4 regions of the Spongiibacter sp. genome follow, and region 1 is predicted to be linked to each of the others. Evidence: predicted binding sites of a transcription regulator. Region 1 holds the regulator's gene; each other region holds the start of a gene.
What was found. Region 1 encodes LexA, which represses DNA repair genes until DNA is damaged. Its sites were predicted from a motif close to ACTGTNTNTANANACAGT; they were not measured.

Region 2: dinB (DNA polymerase IV) is a predicted target of LexA. The motif match lies at 3,660-3,677, and genes of this name have one in related genera.
Region 3: recA (recombinase RecA) is a predicted target of LexA. The motif match lies at 1,669-1,686, and genes of this name have one in related genera.
Region 4: recN (DNA repair protein RecN) is a predicted target of LexA. The motif match lies at 1,853-1,870, and genes of this name have one in related genera.

The regions. Positions count from the first base shown of each region.
Region 1 covers NZ_CFHTQA010000042.1:25,344-30,950, forward strand. Annotated here, with positions in the region: gene AC5DB9_RS13725 (CsiV family protein) at 1-417, shown strand, start outside; gene AC5DB9_RS13730 (S-methyl-5'-thioinosine phosphorylase) at 382-1,128, opposite strand; gene AC5DB9_RS13735 (mechanosensitive ion channel family protein) at 1,121-2,170, opposite strand; gene AC5DB9_RS13740 (DUF6763 family protein) at 2,505-2,825, shown strand; gene lexA (transcriptional repressor LexA) at 2,975-3,577, shown strand; gene AC5DB9_RS13750 (hypothetical protein) at 3,580-3,987, shown strand; gene AC5DB9_RS13755 (hypothetical protein) at 4,016-4,282, opposite strand; gene AC5DB9_RS13760 (hypothetical protein) at 4,361-4,840, opposite strand; partial or broken gene AC5DB9_RS13765 (topoisomerase DNA-binding C4 zinc finger domain-containing protein) at 4,852-5,607, opposite strand, start outside.
Region 2 covers NZ_CFHTQA010000014.1:53,645-59,251, reverse strand. Annotated here, with positions in the region: gene AC5DB9_RS07525 (SDR family oxidoreductase) at 23-811, shown strand; gene AC5DB9_RS07520 (helix-turn-helix transcriptional regulator) at 916-2,058, shown strand; gene AC5DB9_RS07515 (histone H1-like repetitive region-containing protein) at 2,064-2,750, opposite strand; gene AC5DB9_RS07510 (DUF1244 domain-containing protein) at 2,866-3,156, shown strand; gene AC5DB9_RS07505 (hypothetical protein) at 3,167-3,568, opposite strand; gene dinB (DNA polymerase IV) at 3,723-4,769, shown strand; gene AC5DB9_RS07495 (flagellar export chaperone FlgN) at 4,766-5,155, opposite strand; gene flgM (flagellar biosynthesis anti-sigma factor FlgM) at 5,161-5,454, opposite strand; gene flgA (flagellar basal body P-ring formation chaperone FlgA) at 5,534-5,607, opposite strand, start outside.
Region 3 covers NZ_CFHTQA010000005.1:56,631-62,237, forward strand. Annotated here, with positions in the region: gene mutS (DNA mismatch repair protein MutS) at 1-1,543, opposite strand, end outside; gene recA (recombinase RecA) at 1,743-2,771, shown strand; gene AC5DB9_RS03555 (PilT/PilU family type 4a pilus ATPase) at 2,847-4,007, opposite strand; gene AC5DB9_RS03560 (pilus assembly protein TadG-related protein) at 4,133-5,607, opposite strand, start outside.
Region 4 covers NZ_CFHTQA010000001.1:92,926-98,532, reverse strand. Annotated here, with positions in the region: gene fur (ferric iron uptake transcriptional regulator) at 1-86, shown strand, start outside; gene recN (DNA repair protein RecN) at 147-1,814, opposite strand; gene grpE (nucleotide exchange factor GrpE) at 2,037-2,591, shown strand; gene dnaK (molecular chaperone DnaK) at 2,723-4,651, shown strand; gene dnaJ (molecular chaperone DnaJ) at 4,835-5,607, shown strand, end outside.

The sequences.
Region 1 (5,607 bases):
CACTATGAGCTGGAAGGCTATGTTCGTATCGCACTGGAGCGCTATCTGTATGCCGAGCCACAACTCTGGCTTTCGCGCTTTGGCTACCAGCAGGGCAATTACTACTTGCCCAGACGGCCCAACCGCCATCAGCCGATTGACGAGGAAGTGGAGATCCCGCAGGAAGATACCCTCCCCCCGCAGGAGGCACTGGTGGAATTCCCTGGCACAGACATGAGTATTGAGGATAACGCGCCCAGCCAACCGGTTATTCCGGTAGGCGCCGAGCCGGTAGAACGGATCGTAGTGATGAGCGAAGAACGCCGCATGCGCAGCGATGAGCTTCACTATATCGATAACCCGCTGTTTGGCTTGCTGATCATGATCAGCAAGCCCCAAACCTCAACCGTGGCTGAGGATACACTGAGCCAGCAGTGATTTGACCTGCAGCATGCCGGTATCGATGACGGCCTGAATATCTTCCATCGTAATCAGGGTGTCGCTCAATCCGGCACCCGGATTGACCACCAGACACACCGAGGCATAATCCAGCCCGGCTTCCCTGGCCAGCGCAGCCTCAGGCATGGCTGTCATCCCCACCATATCATTGCCGTCTCGCGCCAAGCGTTGAATTTCCGCCGCCGTTTCCAGACGCGGTCCCTGTGTTACCGCATAGGTACCATAGGGCTCGACATCAATATCTGCCGTCTGGGCTGCGGCACACAATCGCAGGCGTAACTCTTCGCAATAGGGGTAACTAAAATCGATGTGTTGGACATTGCCATCCCGGCCATCGTAGAACGTGTGCTCGCGCCCCCAGGTGTAATCATTAATCTGCTCCGGCAAGGCAATTACCCCCGCAACAAAGCGCTCACTGATGCCACCCACTGCGTTCACTGCAATAATCTCACCCGCACCGGCGTCTTTCAGCGCTTGAATATTGGCCCGGTAGTTGATCGCGTGCGGCGGCAGCGAGTGCCCCACACCGTGACGGGGCAGAAACAGAAATTCCGCGCCCTTGTATCTCATCTGATGAATCGGCGCGCTCGGGGCACCGTAGGCAGTCTCCACCTCGCGGGTACCCAACAACTCCGCGCCGGGCCAATCGCACAAGCCCGTTCCACCGATCACCGCAATCGTTTTAGGCATTCTCAATGTCTCCTGCTTCGCTGCCATCGCGAGCAACACGCTCTATTTGTACCGGGTCCATTTTGATAGTACTGGTTGGGTAAGCCACATCGGCCCCCAGCTCATGAACAATCTCGAGAATGTTGAGCAGGATGTCCTGCTTAATTTCATGGTATTTCACCCACTGCGTCGTCTTTGTGAAGGTATACACAAAGAAATCGAGTGAAGACGCATTAAAGCTGTTGAAATTGACGATCAGTGTCTTGCGGGTATCAATTTCGGGATGGTTGGCCAGCATTTCCCGGACCTTGCTGATAATCGCCGGAATGTGCTTCGCATCGTCATAGCGCACACCGATAGTTTCATATATGCGGCGGTTTAACATGCGCGAGGGGTTTTCCACCGAAATCTGCGTGAAGGTGGCATTCGGCACATAAAGCGGACGCTGATCAAAGGTCCGTATGCGGGTTTGCCGCCAGCCGATATTTTCCACTGTCCCCTCAATATTCTTGTCGGGGGACCGAATCCAGTCTCCGACAGAAAACGGGCGATCGAGATACACCATCAACCCACCGAAGAAATTCGCCAGCAAATCCTTGGCGGCAAAGCCCACCGCGATCCCGCCGATACCCCCAAAGGCCAACACCCCGGAGATACTGTAGCCAAGGTTCTGCAGAATCATCAGCACTACGACGATAATCACCGCGCTGCGCACCAGCTTGCCGAGCGCCATGACGGTTGTCTGGTCGATGGGCTCATCGTCGTCGCCATATTCCCGCGACAGAATCCCTGTTTCTATCTCTCGAACCAGCTTGACCAAAAACCAGCCAAGAATCGCCATTACCGCTACCGCGCGGAAGGGCTGTAGCGCCGAAAAGATATCCGCATCCGTACTTTCGCCAATAATCTCCAGTACGTGACTGGCACCAACGACCCAAATCATCAGAATTAGTGGCTTGCGAGACGCCAGCAACAAGGCGTCGTCCCAGAGGTTGTGCGTTCTGGCAAATTTCTCCGCCAGCTTATTGAGCAGTCGTCCGACGAATAAGTTGGCCGTCAGCATGATCAAGACGACGATAAAGACTTCTGTGAGCCATGGGTAATTAGAAAACTCCACACCCTTTAGCCAGTCCTGAGACAGCACCGCAGTTCCTCCGCGCTAGACAGATTATTTGTTATGACCGCGTCCGTTATAGCTGGCTGCACTAAAAAAGCGCGGTCAAAATGGGAAAAGCAGTTTAACTTAGGTAGCCATCCCTCTGAAAGCGCTTGGATTTCGCCATGCATCCAATAATTCACTAAGGAGAAACCACGGTTATCGACGCGCAAATACCGACTGGACACCCCCAGGGGAAGTGATAGCTTGGTGCAAAAGTCGAAGAAAGGAGGCAAGCGTTATGGCGAGCATAGCTCCTCAAGTTGGCAGCTGGTACAAAGACCTTGAAACTGACCAGCAGTTTGAAGTCGTTGCGATCGACGACCGGGAACACACCATCGAAGTGCAAATGATTGATGGCGAGATTTGCGAATATGATCTGGAGAGTTGGCGACAGCTCGCCCTGCAGAGTATCGAAGAACCCGAGGACTGGCGTAATGCCTTTGAGCTCAGCGACGACGACTACCGCGACTGGGGCGACGGCTTAATACCGGAACAACTCTGCAACCCGTTACACGAAATAGAAACTGACGTCGTCAACGGCCTTTTTGACGACTACTGAAACCCTCTCCCCCCTCTGCCCGCCCACGGCTTTACTGGGGCGGGCCTCTTCACATCATACCCTCGCTTCAGAAAATACAGGGCAGCGCTTGCACTGGATAAAATACTGTATATACTCACAGTTACTGTATAGATAACCAGACCGCGATTATGGAAAAGCTAACTGCCAGACAAGCTCAGGTTCTCGAACTTATCAAAAGCCATATTGAAGACACAGGCTACCCTCCGACGCGGGCAGATATTGCCAAGGAGCTGGGGTTCCGATCGCCCAATGCGGCGGAAGAACATCTCAAGGCACTGGCGAGAAAAGGCGCCATTGAAATCATTCCCGGCGCTTCTCGTGGCATCCGTCTTCCGGAAGAACTCGGCATCCCCATTGTCGGTCAAGTGGCAGCAGGTAGCCCTATCCTCGCGGAGGAGCACATCGAAGATCACTGCGCCATCTCGCCAAATTTGTTTACCCCGGCTGCAGACTATTTCCTTCGTGTTCGCGGTGACAGCATGATCAATGCGGGCATCTTCGAGAACGACCTCCTCGCCGTTCACCGCACTCCCGTTGCCCATAACGGGCAGATTATTGTCGCGAGAATCGGTGACGAAGTTACCGTTAAGCGCCTGCAGAAAGAGAAAAGTAACCACCGCTTGCTGTTAATTGCGGAAAACCCGGACTACGCCCCCATTGAAGTTGACCTGCGTGAACAGGACTTTGCTATCGAAGGCCTGAGCGTAGGCGTATTGCGTCGAGGAAACTGAACATGGCTTTTGAACAACGCCCTCTTTTTGACCAGCAGCACCCGGCTGACAACGCGCACATTACGGAAATCACCCTTAGCAGCCAGGCGCAACTGTCGCGCACTCTGCTGTCCGCCATGCTGGGCCAGCTCTGCGGCAACACCGATCCGCGCTGGCTTTGCTGGGTTGCAGATCGGCCGGTCAAACCGCTACTTGACGCCAACAGCCCTGAACGGGGACAGCGCATCCTGCAAGTCGTTGTAAATGAAGGCAGTCTCTGCAATATCGCTGCTCGTGCCCTTGAGCGCGGAAAGAGCCACACCGTCGCGGTGTTACTGAAAGGCCCACTGGGAGCTGCCGAGCGACAACTGCTAACCCACGCTGCAAAGGCAGGCCAGGCCGAATGCCTGGTAATCCACTTACAGGATTAATTGAACGTATACAGAAAGGAAACCGTGCTCAATGCACGGTTTTAGATTGAGGCAACACGCCGTCAATGGCATCTTCATCATCATCGACATCATCTTCCACGTCATCGCTGATGATCTGCGCGGCTTCCAGCCCCGCCTGCACCATGACCCTGGCCAGCTCCAGGCAAGAGCCCGGAATCTGCTTGCGGGTCTCATCAGAAAAGCGAATGGTCACCAACGGCTGCTCATCGCCCTCAGAGCGCTGCAGCACAATATCGCCATTTGCCAATTCAACCAGTTCTAAATAAGACAGCACAGAATATCCCTTGAGTCGATCTTGCCCGAACAACGGGGTTGACCGGTAGTGTAACAAAGGCAGCCTATCTCCGGCCAATCAGTATTCCTGCAGTGTCGCCCGATGCCGGTTCACGGTATCACTCAGGAACTCCAGGGCCTCCCAGCTCCGTTGCAGCGAGTCATCCTCACCGCGAGAAGAAGCAATAAGTGCGCCGGAAGATGCCTGCACCGCAGAGGGCGCATTGATAAACGCGTACTCCAATACCCATTTGAGTCGCGCGTCATGGCTTTCCCTGTCAGCCAGTTCCGCTATCTCCGGCGGATGCTCACCTGATGAGAGGACGCGGGCCGAATAACGACCGATAGGAATCGCCTGCTGAAACCGGGGTTGCTGGAATAGCAAATCCGCTAAATGGCTCTCGTAAGCCAGCCGCAGTTGCCAGAGACAGGATTCAAGACAAGCCCGATGGAAATGCCCTCCCCACTCTTCCCGACTGCCCTCAGTCAGTTGGTTCAAATACTGTCGGGCAAGAAACAGATGGAGGTTGCATTGCCCTCGGTAGGTTTCTGACGACATGCTGTCCCGCCCTATTTGTCTGATGTCTTACGGCTGGTCTTTTTCGCTTTGACTCTCGCCACCCATTTCCCGCCTTCATAAAAGGCTGACCAACCGCTGGGTTTTCCCTCAACTTCTGACTGTACGTACTGCTCTTTCGTCTTACGGCTGTAGCGAATCACCGTATCGCGACCTTCGTCGTCCTCAGCAGGCGCCGAGAACAGGAAGTTGTATTTGGGGTCAATTTCCGCCTGATGAGGGAGGATTTCTTTTACCAGAGGCGCCCGGGTCTCCCGATTCTTGGGGAAACCGCTGGCGGCGAGGAACAGCCCTGACGCCCCATCGCGCAACACGTAGTGATCATCCACTTTTTCACAGCGCAATTCGGGCATGGACACAGGGTCCATTTTCGGCGGCGCGGCCTCCCCATTGCGCAGCAATTTGCGGGTATTCTTGCAGTTCTCATTGGTACAGCCAAAATACTTGCCGAAACGGCCGGTTTTCAGCTGCATATCGGCCCCGCATTTATCACACTCGATGACCGGACCGTCATAGCCCTTCACTTTGAAGGTGCCGCGCTCGACCTCGTAGCCACTGCAATCCGGGTTGTTGCCACAGATGTGCAGCTTGCGCTGCTCATCGATCAAATAGCTTTCCATCGCCGTGTTACAGATCTTGCAACGATGCATACTGCGTAGTACGCGGGATTCCGCCTCGTCGTCATCCGCATCGATGCGCACAAATTCCTCGCCAGGAACGAGATTGATGGTCTGTTTGCAACGCTCCTT
Region 2 (5,607 bases), on a different contig from region 1:
AGAAAAATAACAGGAAAGTCAGATGTTGCTGAAAGATAAAGTGGTCATTGTATCGGGAATCGGTCCTGGACTGGGACAGGAACTCGCCCTGGAAGCGGCTCGTCAGGGAGCCAAAGTTGCCATGTGCGCGCGCACGCCAGCGAAGCTCGATGATGCAGAAAAGCTGATTCGGGAGGCCGGGCTGAGCAATGAATTGCTGAAGGTGCCGACAGATATCAGCAGCCGCGAGCAGTGTGCTGCACTGGTCGCTGCCACCGTCGAGCGTTTCGGTCGTATCGATGTACTGTTCAACAGCGCCTATGTTCCCGGCGCGTTTACGCCCATTGCCGAGGCTGATCTGGGCAGCTGGCGGGAAGCGATGGATGTCAATTTCTTTGGCACCATGGGGCTGACACTGGAAGCCGTGCCGCATATGAGAAAGCAGGGCGGTGGTGCGGTTGTCATGATCAATACCATGGTCACCCGCAAACCGATGCCCAGCCAGGCGGGTTATGGCGCGTCGAAAGCGGCATTGGCCAATGCGACTTCGCACCTGGCTCTGGAGCTGGGGCCCGACAATATTCGCGTTAACTCCGCGTTTATGGGGTGGATGTGGGGGCCGTCTGTCGAGGGCTACTTCAAAATGGCCGAAGAGGCGGGCGGCCCGACGGTAGAACAACAGAAGGCGGCGGTGGCGGCCAATATCCCGCTGCGCCGGATTCCCGACGATGCTGACTGTGCCAAAGCGGCCATTTTTCTTGGCTCCGACTATGCTCATGCCGTTACCGGCGCGGCACTGGATGTGAACGGTGGTGAATATCTGCCGCATTAAGTTGCGGCAGACGAATTAGCAGTACAGAGGTGAATTCACGCTACTCAGCCATTAGAATCGGGGCTGGTGCTTCACAACGGTCCCGGTTTGCTATGTCGACAGATATGTCAGTTCCACCGCGTATGGATGCGCTGCTCTACGCGCTGTATGGCGGTACGCTGGAGACGCCGCCATGGCAGCGTTTTCTCGATCAGCTGCGCGATCTGCTGGGCGGCAATTACGGGACCTTGCTGCTGAGACCCCCCAATGAGCACGACCCCGGTGTGATCCTCAATGCGCTGGTTGTGTCGCCTGAAATCTACCACGCCTACAACGAAACCTATTTTGCGCTCGACCCCTTCGTGAACCTGCCGGATGGGGAAGTTGTGACCGTGGCGGAGTATGTATCGTCGGCCGAATTTGAGGCCAGCGAGTACTACCGCAACTACATTCAACCTGCCAATGTGCGGCATATTCTCGGCGCGGACTTGTGGGATGGCAATCGCTTGCTGGCCCGCTTGAGGGTGACGCGCCCGGCGAGCCGGGACGATTTCGGCGAGCGGGAAAAGCAACTCTGTAAGTCGGTGCTGCCGCATATCAAGCAAGCCGTGGAAATCTATTCACGCTTGCGGGAAAGCGAAAGTGAGCGAGCCTTTTATGCGGACACGATCGACAGCCTGTCTGTTGGTGTACTCACTCTGGATGCTGAGGGGCGTGTCATTCAGGGCAACCCTATTGCGGCGCGCCTGCTGGAGCAGCACAGCGTGCAATCGTCGCTGGGACAGCGCCTCAAGTTCAGCGATGCTCGTGAGCAGCAGGCATTCCGTGAATTACTGGCCGAGGTGATCGACGCTCACCATCATCGTGAAGCGGGTTGTGTTCGCGCCTTTCGTATCAGCGCTGCGGCGAATGCGATCAGCGGCCTGAGTCTGCTGTTGCGGCCATTGCCGTTAAGCGATCACGGCAGTGAACCCAGTCCGGCCGTCGCGGTATTTATCAGTGACCCCATGGCGCCGCGTCAGGCACCCAGTGATGTGTTGATTGCGCTGTTCGGTTTGACGCCGGCGGAATCCAAATTGGCTATTCGTCTGGTTAACGGACAGAGCCTGGATGAAGCGTCGGAGAGTCTGAATATTTCCAGGAATACGGCCAAGTCGCACCTGAGCTCGGTGTTCTCCAAAACGGGAGTGGCCAGACAGACGCAGCTGATTCAGTTGATATTGAACAGTGTGGTGACGCTGGCCGGGTCACCGGCCAGCGACGAGTAGGGTGATCAGCTACCGCTGCTCGGTGAGGGCGCTGCAGCTTTAGCCGGTGCTTTTTTGGCTGCCGCTTTCTTGGCGGGGGCTTTTTTAGCCGGTGCTTTCTTCACTGCCGCTTTCTTTGCGGGAGCCTTTTTAGCTGGTGCTTTCTTGGCGGGGGCTTTTTTGGCAGGTGCCTTCTTCACCGCAGCTTTCTTTGCGGGAGCCTTTTTAGCCGGTGCTTTCTTGGCGGCCGCTTTTTTCGCCGTTGCCTTTTTAGCCGCGGCTTTTTTGGCGGGAGCCTTCTTCGGCGCGGGGTTTTTCTTGTCGAAATCTTTAGCGGCAGTATGCGCGGCCTTCGCCATGGCGCGAGCACGCTGATAATCCGACTTCAGTTCTTTGATCTGGTCGCGGGCCATAATGACCAGCGCCTTGGCATCGACTTCCAGTTCCTTGGCGGCATCAATCGCCTTGTGTGCACGCTCAAGCTGACGCTCAACCGTTTTGTCCATATTGCTCTTGGCCTTTTGCTGAAGCTCGCGCAGTTTGTCCTGCTCTGCCTTCATTTTGACCTTGGCTTTTTCAGCCTGGGCTTTCGCGCGATCCATCGCTTTCTCTGCATCGCTGATAAGCCGGTCACGCAGTTTTTCCACTTTGCTTTCGAGAGATTCGATCTCTTTACTGATGAGTGCTACAGGGTCCAGTTTCTGTTTAGCCATGCTAATGACTCCATTTATTGGGTTAGGGCATCGCGAGCAGGAAGTCTGTTCGTTGGCTTAACATAGCAAATTTTCTGATAATGAACACAAACTGAGCACAAGAAGAGACATTGTTATGGAAAAAACACGAACTGATGCGATTGAAGCCGCTGTTTTCAGACGTCTGCTAGAGCATCTCGACAGTCGCAAAGACGTGCAGAATATCGAGCTGATGAACCTGGCGGGCTTCTGCCGCAACTGCCTGTCGAAGTGGTATGTTGCCGCCGCTGAGGAGATGGGTGAGAGTGTTGACTACGATGCTGCCCGTGAGAGGGTCTATGGCATGCCCTACGGGGAGTGGAAAGATAAGTATCAGCGTGAGGCCAGCGCTGAGCAACTGGCCGCCTTCAATAATAAAAATGCCTGATAAACGACGACTATAATCCGCCGTTGGGAATAAAGCGGTTGCTGCTGTTGGCGCGAATCCAGCGAAGCGTCTCTACCGACAGTTTTTCGCCACGTTGACGCAGCACTTTATTGATCCAGATGGCGGGGGATTCCGCACCGGCATCCCAGCCGCTGATACGTTCTTCAGCAACGGTGAAAAAGCGAATGAGTGCAATGAGTTCGTCGTTACTCAAATCAGCAACGGCTTCCTGCCAGGGTGCGAGAGTCAGCCGCATGACCGGGCTGTAACGTTGCAGCTCTTCATCGGTAAACGGAGCAGGGAGTGCTGACAACGAGGCTTCGTCGCTAAGCGTGATACAACGCTTCAACCAAGCCTTGTCGATACTGATCGCGGCTTTTTCGGTTTCGGGTGTCCAGCTGCCAATACTCATTCAGTGATGTCCTTTACTACTGCCATTGATGTTAAGGGCGCACAGTATACCGGAGTTGCGGGCGTGACAATGCCGTCCGCTTCAGGTAATTTCTGTATGTTTATACAGTATCGGGTTTGGCGTGGTTTGGCGCCGCTGGCTTGCGTTCCCCTTCATGCGAAAAATCATTCATTGTGATTGCGACTGTTTCTACGCCTCGGTTGAGATGCGGGATGACCCGTCGCTGCTTGGTCGGCCACTGGCAATCGGCGGGGCGTCCTCGCGTCGAGGGGTGATCGCAACCTGTAACTATGAAGCCCGCGCCTACGGTGTGCACTCGGCCTTGCCCACGGCAGTTGCTGTGCAGCGTTGCCCCGATTTGATTTTGATGCCGCCGAACATGGCGAAGTACAAAGCGGTAGCCATGCAGGTACGGGAGATTTTTGAGCGCTACAGCGATTGCATTGAACCCATGTCGCTGGATGAAGCCTACCTGGACGTGAGTGAGTCACCGCATTTTCAGGGCAGTGCCAGCCGTATCGCCGAAGCGATCCGCCACGAGGTGAAAACCGAAGTGGGCATTGGCATTTCCGCCGGTGTGGCGCCGAACAAGTTTCTCGCCAAAATTGCCAGTGACTGGCAGAAACCCGATGGTCTGACGGTGATTCGGCCCGACCAGGTCGCGGCGTTTGTTCGCGATTTGCCGGTGTCCAAAATCCACGGTGTGGGTAAAGTCATGGCCGCCAAAATGTCGGCACTTGGTATCGAAAGCTGTGAGCAGTTACAGGCGTGGTCGGAGCTGGCATTGGTAGAACGCTTCGGGCGCTTTGGGCGTCAGCTTTATGGCTACGCGCGCGGCGAGGATCAGCGCCAGGTTAAGCCTGAACGCCGTCGCAAGTCACTGAGTGTCGAGCGTACTTTTGCCACTGACGTGGTGCCGGGGGCCGAGGCCGATGCGGCGTTGGTGCAGTTGATCGAGGAACTCCAGAAACGGCTGGGACAGGTGACGGGGCTGCCGATAGTCGGTGCTTTCGTAAAGATGAAAAGCCGGGAGTTTCGCATTACCACGGTCGATCGGCGCTTGCCACAGGGGCTGGACACGGCCTGTTACGCGCCGCTGATGCAGGAAGCTTGGGCGAGACTCGAAAGCCCGGTGCGATTAATGGGGGTCGGTGTCAGGTTTGCGGAGGAGGACGAGGCCAGTCAGCTGAGTCTGTTCTAAGCCTCGCCGAGGTTGCGGCTGTACGCATTGGCGCCGCGACGTCCTTCGGCGTCGTAGGTTCGCAGTGGAACGGTACTGAGACCGAGAACCTGCATGGCCTGTTCATTGTAGTCTGCCCGCCGCTCCAGCAAATGCCCGATGCGCTCATTCAGATCGCGGCAGCGTCGCAGGCTCTCCAGTACCTCGCTGTCGGGCGCGGGGCTGTCTGGCTGTTGGCGACGATAGCGGTCGAGGTTCTCCAGACTCTGGCTGCAATCCATCTTTTGCTCTGCCAGTTCGCGCAGGCGATCGGCGTCGCCGCCATTACGCAGGGTGTCCAGCTCTTCCTGCAGCAGGGCTTCAAAGCGCTGGCTGTGACTGAGCAGTTCCTGTTGAAGATCGCTCATCACCATTACGCCGGGTTGGTTTGCAGTTCCAGGTCAATAAAGGCGCGGGCGACCTGATCGGCATCGATGCTGAATTCACCGTTGCGAATCGCGGTTTTAATCGCTTCGACCTTCTGGCGATCCACGCCGTCGCTGGCTTCAATGCCCGCACGAGCGCGTTCCAGCAGGCTGGTTTCAGCGCTTGAGGCAGGGTTCGCCGACGTCGTGACGTCTTTGCTGTCTTCGGCTTTCTGGCTGGCATTGCCGCTGTCGATCCGACGCGGCTGGCCTACCGGGCTGCCATTAATGCGTTCGACCATGTTGATTCCTCATCCTTTCTGTCTGTGGCGTTGACGCTGCCTTACCTCTCTAACGGCAGCGACCGAAAAAACTTTAGAACTATTTCAGTATTACCGTGTTGGCGTTTTCCACACGGCCTTCCAGCTGCTTGCCCGAGCTCAGGTTTCGGACTT
Region 3 (5,607 bases), on a different contig from region 1:
GGGCCTTATCTTCGAATTCTTTCAGCTCGGGGGTAATGAAGCGCTCGGCATTCTTCAATGTCTGGCGGCGGATATACTCAACCGGTGCCTCGCCAGCCTGTCCACGGCTAATTTCGATGTAGTAACCGTGAACCCGGTTGTAGCCCACTTTCAGGCTGCTCAGGCCTGTTCGCTCGCGCTCGCGCTTTTCCATGTCCAGCAGAAAATCACCGGCATCACTGCTGAGACTGCGCAGCTCGTCCAGCTCGGCATCGTAGCCGGTGGCGATGACACCGCCATCGCGAATTACCATCGGCGGGTTGTCGATAATGGCCCGTTGCAGCAATTCAGCGAGTGAGGGGAACTGACTGATCTCGGTGGCCAGTTCGCGAAGGTGTGGCAGTTCCTGAGTACTCAATAGTTGCTGCAAACCGGGCAGGACTGCCAGCGACTGCTGCAGGCGGGAAAGGTCTCGGGGCCGTGCCGAGCGCAACGCAACGCGGGCCAGAATCCGTTCCAGGTCACCGATTTGCTTCAGTGGCTCGCGCAAGGCCTCGAAATCATAGTTGTCGATCAACGCGGCGATGCTGCCGCGTCGGGCTTCGAGTACCTCGCGGTCGCGCAGCGGACGGTGCAGCCAGCGTTTCAGCAGGCGACTACCCATTGCTGTTTGGCAGCGGTCCATTACCGAAGCAAGGGTGTTGTCGGTGCCGCCGCTGAGGTTGATATCCAGTTCGAGATTGCGACGAGTGGCCGCGTCCATCGCCACGGCACGCTCGTTGGCATCGTGTTGGAGGCGGCGAATATGAGGAAGCTCACAGCGCTGGGTATCTTTCACATACTGCAGCAGGCAGCCCGCTGCCGCGATACCGGCGGTCAAACCGTCACAGCCGAAGCCCGCGAGGTCCTGCACCGCGAAATGGCTGCACAGTTGCCGGTGGGCGGTGTCGGGCTCAAATTCCCACGGCGGCAGGGGGCGTCGTCCCGGCATGTCGGGCAGCCATTCGCCGCCGAAGTCTTCAGGAATCAACAGTTCGGCAGGGCGAAGCCGCTGCAGCTCGCTGAGCAGCGTCGCGCTGCTCCCGGGTTCCGAGACGCTGAATCGGCCGCTGCTCATATCCAGCACGGCCAGCCCTTGTCTGCCGTCCATTTCGCAACAGGCGACCAGCAGGTTGTCACGGCGCTCGTCCAGTAATGCTTCGTCACTGAGGGTGCCGGGGGTCACTATGCGGACGACTTTACGCTCTACCGGTCCCTTGCTGGTAGCGGGGTCGCCTATCTGTTCACAGATGGCTACCGATACGCCTCGTTTAACCAAGCGGGCTAGGTAGCCTTCAGCTGAATGATAGGGCACTCCGCACATGGGAATCGGCTGGCCGCCGGATTTACCGCGTGCGGTCAGGGTGATGTCCAACAAATCAGCGGCGCGTTTGGCATCGTCAAAAAACAGCTCGTAGAAGTCACCCATGCGATAAAACAGCAGCTCCTGAGGATGCTGTGCTTTGATCTTCAGGTATTGCTGCATCATTGGCGTGTGCTGAGCCAGGTCGATGCCTGCATTCATAGGTGTTCTCCGCGTTCGGGGCTGGGACAAAGTGAAACGCAAAAGTGTACGGAATGCGCGAGGTGCTGACCAGCACTCGGCCCGACACTTTTTTACGCTTGGGGATTGACAATCACACTGATGATACTGAGTATATATACAGTAATTTTGTGACCGCGATTTCGCATCTTATTCGTACAACCTTAAGGGCAGAAAAACTATGGACCCCAATAAGCAGAAGGCACTCGAATCCGCGCTGAGCCAGATCGAACGTCAATTCGGTAAAGGCTCTATCATGAAAATGGGCGACAGTTCGCGGGAAGTCATGCCTTCTGTCTCTACCGGTTCATTGGGTTTGGATATTGCCCTGGGCATCGGCGGACTGCCTTTCGGGCGCATCGTTGAAATCTACGGTCCTGAGTCTTCCGGTAAAACCACGCTGTGTCTGCAGGTGATGGCAGAAGCTCAGAAGCTGGGTAAAACCGTGGCCATTGTGGATGCCGAACATGCTCTGGACCCCCAGTATGCGGAAAAGCTGGGCGTTAATCTGGAGGATCTGCTGGTGTCGCAGCCGGATACCGGCGAGCAGGCGCTGGAAATCACTGACATGCTGGTACGTTCTGGCTCCGTTGACGTGATTGTTATCGACTCCGTTGCCGCGCTGGTGCCCAAAGCAGAGATAGAAGGGGATATGGGCGACTCCCACGTTGGTCTTCAAGCGCGCTTGATGTCTCAGGCGCTGCGTAAACTGACCGGCAGCATCAAGCAGACCAATACCCTGGTGATCTTTATCAACCAGATTCGTATGAAGATCGGTGTGATGTTCGGTAATCCCGAGACGACCTCTGGGGGTAATGCGCTGAAATTCTACGCGTCTGTGCGCATGGATATCCGTCGCACCGGCGCTGTAAAAGAAGGCGACGAAGTGGTCGGCAACGAAACTCGGGTCAAGGTGGTGAAAAACAAGGTGTCGCCGCCATTCAAACAAGCCGAGTTCCAGATTATGTACGGCCGTGGCATCTACCGCATGGGCGAAGTCATCGATCTTGGTGTAAAACTCGGGCTCGTTGACAAGTCGGGTGCCTGGTACGCTTATAAAGGCGATAAAATCGGGCAGGGTAAGGCGAATGCTGCCAAGTTCCTTAGCGAAAATCCCGAGATTGCCGCTGAGATTGAAGGCGCTATTCGTGAGCAGCTGTTGCCAAAGCCGTCGACAAAAAAGGCTGAGATTGTCGAAGAAGAGCAGTAAAAGGATAGTGATAGCGGCGGGAGTCCCCGCCGCTGGTTCAATGGACTTAGGGCATAGCGATAGTCCGCAGCTATTCTAGTTCTCAGGTTCCTCTGGCGTATCTTCAATTTGCAGGCTAAACGCGGAGCTGCTGGTCGGCTCTGGTGACGCTTCGACCGCATCTGCGGGCAATCCGCGCGTGCTCTCCAGCTTTATACGAAGTCGAAGGTTGTTTGCCGAATCGGCGTTTTTCAGGGCTTCTTCAAAACTGATTTTCCCATCTTCGTAGAGCCTGAACAGGGCGGCATCGAAGGTTTGCATCCCTAAATTTTCCGACTTCTGCATGATCTCCTTAATGCTCTCTACCTCACCTTTATGAATGGCCTGGGCGACGGTCGGAGTACCCAAGAGGATTTCGATTGCCGCACAGCGTTTGCCATCAACAGTGGGTACCAGTCGCTGAGAAACAAAGCATTTCAGATTCAGTGACAAGTCAAGAAGTAGCTGATTTCTGCGTTCTTCCGGGAAAAAGTTAATAATCCGGTCCAGTGCCTGATTGGCGTTGTTCGCATGCAGGGTAGAGATACACAAGTGTCCGGTTTCGGCAAAAGCAATGGCGTGTTCCATCGTTTCGCGATCGCGAATCTCACCAATGAGAATGACATCGGGAGCCTGGCGCAGGGTATTTTTCAGTGCCTGATGGAAACTGCGAGTATCCACACCGATTTCCCGCTGATTGACGATGCTGCGTTTATGTCGGTGAATAAACTCAATGGGGTCTTCGATAGTAATGATATGCCCACTGCTGTTGGTATTGCGGTGGTCAATCAGCGCCGCCAGCGAGGTCGACTTGCCAGAGCCTGTGGCGCCGACAAAAAGCACCAGGCCGCGCTTGGTCATGATCACATCTTTGAGGATGGGGGGGAGTCCCAGCGCATCCACATTGGGGATTTCTGTCACGATATTCCGCGCAACGATTGAAATCTCATTGCGCTGTTTGAAAATATTGACCCGGAACCGTCCGATACCCGGAATGGTATAGGCAAGGTTCATTTCCAGCTCTTGGTCAAACTCCTTCTGTTGCTCGCCATCCATGATCTCGTAGGCAATTTTGCTGATTTCACCGGGACTGAATGACTCTTTATCAAGGGGTTTGAGCTTGCCATGGAATTTGGCACAAGGAGGGGCCCCAGTACTTAAGAAAAGGTCAGAACCGCCATTTTTAGCCAATATGGTCAGGTAGTCATTGAACGTCATTGCGGGCCTTATTGTTCTTTTGGGAAGTGTTGACTGTACGGAAAGTGTCGCCCCCCAGGTAGGGGGGCGGTGTATTCTATTCGTAAAATGTGAACCTCAGGCCGTGAGCAGGAACGCGGTGTTACTTACATCACCAGTTGCACACGGTCGCTCTCGCAGCTCATGGTCGCGCCAATTTCTGTTTCTGCCAAGCCGATTCCCAACACATCGAGGAGTTGGTCGACGATCGCCATCAGAATCGGGGACAAGACCGAAGTCAGGAGCGCAGAAATCGCGTCCGTTAATGCGTTGGCAGCACTGCCTACCAGGAAGAGAAGGCCGCCAAGCAGGTTGACGCCGATGCCGTCGCCAGTGTTGTTTGGCTCGTAAAACTCCAGCTCTAAGCCGAGCAAATTATTTTCTAAACCGGAGACCAGGCTGTCAGAGTTTAGGCCCTGATAGGCATTTTCGCCGGGCTGAACACCGAACTCGGGCAGGAATTCGTCGCTGGGAGAGTTAACAAAGTTCAGTGTCTGTGAGCCGCTTAGCAGGTCGGTATCCAGCCGGAGGCCGAGCCCTCCGCCGGTAAACGCTTCGCGTGCGGCATCGGCGGGGTTGTTGGTCCAGCTGTCGCCATCCCAGTATTCAGTCCAGCAAATCAATAGGATCGTGCATTGATAGCGAATCCGTTTCGTACCCAGATCAAGTATGGGCACAGGGGTGACAGAGGGCTCTTCTTCGGCAAATGCATTTGTGGCGGCGTCAGCCATGGTGTCACCCATTCTGCCGACTTTGATACTCGCTGCTGCGGTGCTGGCAAGAGTCTCCAGGGTCTTGTCACCTTCATCGCAGTCGTATTGGGTCACGCGGCCATCACCGCCCCCTGCCTCAAGTAGTATGTCTAAACGAGGAGAGCTGAGAACTTTGATATCAAGCAGGTCTTTTTGAATGTCGCAGTAAACAACACAGCTCAGGCCTTGCAGTACGCCAACAATGTCCAGAGACAGCAAGCTGGTCAGTACGCCACTAACCCCGGTTAATAGTGGGCTGGTCAGCAAGTCTGTGAGTGTGTTCAGTGTGGCTCCGACAATGGGAAGATCCAGTGAGACAAAGGTTCTGACTTGGGCCGATCTTACATAAATCCCGTCACTGCTGTAGGGCGCCTCACTGGCAAGCTTCGGGTCGCCCACGGCAGTCAGGTTCGGTGGATCGACCACTTGTAGCTTGATGGTGGCATTGACCAGTCCGAGCAAACTGACGGGGATATCTGCCGCGATGGCTGATTTGGAATTGGCTAATTGAATACTGCCTTGCACCAGTTGCATGAGCTGCAAGCCCACGTCCAAGGCCGTATCAGGACTGGCGGTCTGTACCTGGAGCAGTTCGCCCAACGAGAGCAGGGGGGTTGCAGGCGGTATTGCGAGCTGAAGGTCTTGCAGCGCGGTGAGCGTTAATGTGCTCGCATTACCCCCGGCCTGAAGGACGTCAGCAGCAACCACCAGAAAGTCGTTAATACTCAATTGGGTATTCAGCACGCTGTCGTAGTCGCCAACGTCCAGTCCCAAGTTCAACGCCAAGGCATCCGAGTAGTTGAGGAGATTCAAGTCGGTATTGATCAAGC
Region 4 (5,607 bases), on a different contig from region 1:
AAGAGCGTCAGCACAAGCTGGTGGAAGAGCGCGGCTACGAGCTGGTCGACCACAGCCTGGTTCTGTACGTTCGCCCCAAGAAGTAAGCTTTTTTCTGTGTCGGCAGTGATCGCTGCCGACACCGTGTCTCGATGCTGGCGTCTCGCTCAGTGGCGCGTCGCCAGCATTTCTCTCGCGTGAGCCAAGGTGTTTTCGGTAATCGCAATCCCGCCCAGCATCCGGGCAATTTCCTCGATTTTCTGGTCATCGCCTAGCGCGTGCAGCTCGGTACGCACACTGTTCTTATCGCCGGTTTTCTGCACGAGAATATGCTGATCGCCCTGGCTGGCGACCTGTGCCTGATGAGTCACGCACAATACCTGGCTGCGTGAGCCGAGGTCGTGCAGCAACTGCCCGACAATTTCTGCGGTGGCGCCGCCAATGCCCACGTCCACCTCGTCGAAAACCACGGTGGGCACGGTGGCAACCTGCGCCGTCACTACCTGAATGGCCAGGCTGATACGCGACAGCTCGCCGCCGGAGGCGATTTTATGCAGCGGCCCCATGGCGGCATTGGGGTTGCTGCGGATCAGAATCTCAATATCTTCGTCGCCGTGGTTATGGGGCTGGTCGCTGTCGAGTGGGGTAATGGCAAACTCGATCTGGCAGTGTTTCATGGCCAGTTCGCTGAGTTTTGCCTCGATACTTTTCTTCATTTTTGCGGCCGCACTGCGCCGTTGCTTGCTGAGCTTTTCAGCTTTCTTGCGATAGTTCGCCAGGGCGGTGTCGCGCTCACTGCGCAGGGCGTCGAGTTTTTCGTCGGTGGCATCCAGCGTGTCGAGCTGCTCTTGCAGCGATTCCTGCAGTCCCGGTAGCTCTTCCGGTTGAATGCGGTGTTTGCGGGCGGTCTGATAGATGGCGTCGAGGCGCTCTTCCACTTGCTGCAGGCGTTGTGGGTCCAGCTCGGTTTCGTCGGTAACGCGTTGCAGTTCGCTGGCGGCCTCTTCAATCTGGATGCGGGCGCTTTCCAACAGGGAAATGGCGGCTTCCTGTGACGGGTGGCCGTGCTGGCAGCCTGTCAGCGACGACAGAGCCTGTTGAAGAATGCCCATGGCATTCACTTCACCCTCTCGGCACAGTGCGAGGCTGTGATGGTTGGTGGACAGGATCTGTTCGGCGTTGGTGAGCTGTTTCTGCTCGATTTCCAGTTCTTCGACTTCTCCCGGCTGAATGGCCAGTCGGTCTAGCTCTTCCAGTTGGTAGCGCAGCAGTTGTTCCTGAGCGCTCTGCTCGTCGAGCTGGCTTTCCAGTTGGGTGAGCCGCTTATTGAGTTTTTGATAGTGGCTGCAGTCGTCATTCAGTGCGCTGCAGAGTTCGGTGGCGCCGGCAAAGGCGTCCAGCAGTTCGCGCTGATACGGTTTTTTCAGCAGCGATTGATGGGCGTGCTGGCTGTGGATGTCGATGAGCAGTTCGCCCAGTTCGCGAACGTCCTGCACTGTGGCGGGCTGGCCGTTGATATAGGCGCGCGAGCGACCTTCTTTGGTAATCACCCGGCGGAGTCGGCATTCATCGCCGGCCAGCAGTTCCCGTTCCTGCAGCCACTGGCGGGCGCGGGGAATCTGGCTGATGTCGAATTCGGCGTGAATGTCTGCGCGCTCGGCGCCTGCCCGCACCACGCCGCTATCGGTGCGATCGCCCAGTGTCAGCCCCAGCGCGTCGAGCATGATCGACTTGCCCGCGCCGGTTTCCCCGGTCAGTACGGTCATGCCCGGTTGTAACTCGACTTCCAGTGATTCGGTGATGGCGAAGTTGCTGATGCTCAAGTGAACCAGCATGGCGTGGCTCCCGTGGGTTGGGTGTTTGGGTTTTGATGTCTGGTTATTTATACAGTAGTTGGCTCGGGTGGCTCAATAGTTCTGGCGGGTGACGCGTGAAATTTTCTTTCTGCCCTTGAAAACGCGGCGGTCGGCCCCATTGTCGAGCCAGCTCGATCCCGCGGGGTCGCACACCATTGCAGGCGGCAGGGCCGCAGATTTGAAAGACAGGAGGCTGCGAACGTGGCGGAAGAACAGGATAAGGCTCAGGTATCGGAAGAAGAGCTTCAGGAGCAGGTGACTGATAGCGGTGCAGAGGCCGAGGCCGGGGATGATCTGCAGGCGCAACTGGAAGCGGCTCGTCAGGAGGCGGCCGATGCCAAAGAACAGGCCCTGCGAGCTGCGGCCGAAGCGCAGAATGTGCGCCGTCGCGCCGAGAAAGACGCCGAGAACGCGCGCAAGTTTGCGCTGGAGAAGTTCGCTGGCGACATGCTGGGTGTGGCCGATAACCTCGAGCGTGCACTGGCTGCCGCCGATGTGGAAAACGAAACGCTGAAGCCGCTAGTTGAAGGCGTGGAGCTGACTCGGAAAGCCTTGCAGGACGCGCTGGCGCGTCACAATGTTGAGGCGATTGATCCGACCGGGCAGCCCTTTGATCCCGAGTTTCACGAGGCGATGGCCATGGTGCCCAATCCCAGTGTTGAGCCCAACACGGTGATCGATGTGATGCAGAAAGGCTACACCCTGAACGGCCGACTATTGCGCGCCGCGATGGTGGTGGTCGCCAAGGGCGAATAAGCCACGTAAATATTTGCATAAATGCACGCCGTGCCCTTGAAAAGTCGTGAAAAGGGCCAATATCTACGGCAAGAACACAGTTTTGGGGCGAAGCGCCCCGCGCAGTAAACAGCGAATGCGGAGTAACAATTATGGGCAAGATTATCGGTATTGACCTGGGGACCACCAACTCCTGCGTTGCCGTCATGGATGGCGACAAGGTCAAGGTTATTGAAAACGCGGAAGGTGCGCGCACCACACCGTCTATCGTCGCCTACACCGACGACAATGAAATTCTGGTCGGTCAGAGCGCCAAGCGTCAGGCGGTGACCAACCCCAACAACACCCTGTATGCGGTGAAGCGCCTGATTGGCCGCCGTTTTGAGGATGATGTTGTACAGAAAGACATCAAGATGGTGCCTTACACCATCAGCAAAGCCGACAACGGCGATGCCTGGGTGGAAGTTAAAGGCGAGAAGCTGGCGCCCCCGCAGATTTCTGCGGAAGTGTTGAAGAAAATGAAGAAGACGGCTGAAGACTATCTGGGTGAGAAAATCACCGAGGCGGTTATCACTGTGCCGGCTTACTTCAACGACTCTCAGCGTCAGGCCACCAAAGACGCGGGCCGCATTGCCGGTCTGGAAGTAAAGCGGATTATCAACGAGCCGACGGCGGCTGCACTGGCCTACGGTATGGACAAGGCCAAGGGCGATCGCACCGTGGCCGTATACGACCTGGGTGGTGGTACCTTCGATATCTCCATCATTGAGATTGCCGAGGTGGATGGCGAGCACCAGTTTGAAGTGCTGGCGACCAACGGCGACACCTTCCTGGGCGGTGAAGATTTTGACCTGCGCCTGATCGACTATCTGGCGGAAGAGTTCAAGAAAGAAAATGGCATCGACCTGAAAGGCGATTCGCTGGCGGTTCAGCGCCTGAAAGAGGCGGCGGAGAAGGCCAAGATCGAGTTGTCTTCCAGTCAGCAGACTGAGGTGAACCTGCCTTACATCACGGCAGATGCGACCGGTCCCAAACACTTGGTGGTGAAGTTGAGCCGCGCCAAGCTGGAGTCGCTGGTTGAAGATCTGGTCAAGCGTTCGCTGGAGCCGATGAAGACGGCGCTGGACGACGCGGGTCTGAGCACCAGTGAAGTCGATGAAGTGATTCTGGTCGGCGGTCAGACTCGTATGCCGCTGGTTCAGACCAAGGTGACGGAATTCTTCGGTAAAGAGCCGCGCAAAGATGTGAACCCCGATGAGGCGGTTGCCATGGGTGCAGCCCTGCAGGGTGCGGTACTGTCTGGTGACGTGAAAGACGTATTGCTGCTGGACGTTACCCCGCTGACGCTGGGTATCGAAACGATGGGCGGCGTAGCGACGCCGCTGATTGAGAAGAACACCACGATTCCGACCAAGAAGTCGCAGGTGTTCTCAACGGCTGAAGATAACCAGACGGCGGTGACCATCCATGTGGTTCAGGGTGAGCGCAAGCAGGCGGCGGCGAACAAGTCGCTGGGCCGTTTCGATCTGGCCGACATTCCGCCCGCACCGCGTGGTCTGCCGCAAATCGAAGTGACCTTCGATATCGACGCCAACGGTATTCTGAATGTGTCGGCGAAAGATAAGGCGACCGGCAAAGAGCAGTCGATCCGTATCACCGCTTCCAGCGGTCTGAATGAGGACGAGATCGAGCAAATGGTGCGCGACGCCGAAGCCAACGCTGAAGCGGACAAGAAGTTCGAAGCGCTGGTTACCGCTCGCAATACTGCTGAAGGTCTGGCCAATGCGACGCGCAAGACGCTCGAAGAAGCTGGCGACAAAGCCAGTGATGAAGAGAAGTCTGCCATTGAGGCGGCGCTGAGCAAGGTTGATGAGGTCATTAAAGGTGACGACGTCGACGCTATTGAGGCGGCGACCAAGGAACTGACCGAGGCCTCTGGCAGCCTGGCACAGAAAATGTACGCTGAGCAGGCGGCGCAGGCTGAAGCAGCCGGTGGCGCTGAGCAGGCTGAGGCCGGCAATGCGGCAGACGATGTGGTCGACGCCGAGTTTGAGGAAGTGAAGGACGACGACAAGAAGTAAAACTGCGCGGGGCGATGCCCCGCCGGGTTTGCCGCGAACGGGAGACGGAGGACGCTGAAAGCAGCAGGTTTGCGCGGCGTTTCGCCAACTCCCGTTTCGCGTGTCTTGTCGGTGAAATTTTAATCTGGCGGCGGGCTGCGTGTGAACGCTGTCCCCGCCGCAGATAAAGCGTGAAACGAAACGATGTCAAAACGCGATTACTACGAAATTCTGGGCGTGGAGCGAAGCGCTGACGAAAAGGAAATTAAAAAGGCCTATCGTCGCATCGCCATGAAGAATCACCCGGACCGTAACCCGGATGACCCGAAAGCAGAGGATATCTTCAAGGAGGCCACCGAGGCCTACGAAGTGCTCTCCGATAAAGAAAAGCGCGCGGCTTATGATCGCTTTGGTCACGAAGGTGTTGGCGCGGGCGCCGGCGGTTTTGGTGGCGGCGGTGGTGCTGGTTTCAGCGATATTTTCGGCGACGTCTTTGGTGATATTTTCGGTGGCGGCGGTGGTCGTCAGCGTGGCCCGCAGCGCGGTGCGGATTTGCGCTACACCCTGGAAGTGGATCTGGAGCAGGCAGTGCGCGGCACCACTGCGAAAATCCGCATTCCTACTTTGGTTGCCTGTAAGACCTGTGACGGCAGTGGTGCCAAGAAAGGGTCTACGCCGCTGACTTGTGGCACCTGTAATGGTGTCGGGCAGGTGCGGATGCAGCAGGGCTTCTTTGCTGTGCAGCAAACCTGTCCAAACTGTCGCGGTACCGGCACCATTATTTCTGACCCCTGTTCTGACTGTCATGGTCAGGGCCGGGTGGAAGAGACCAAGACGCTGTCGGTGAAAGTGCCAGCCGGTGTGGATACCGGTGACCGCATTCGCCTCAGTGGCGAGGGCGAGGCCAGTCCTGACGGTGGCCCGGCAGGGGATCTCTATGTGCAGATCGCGGTGCGTCCGCACCCGATCTTCAAGCG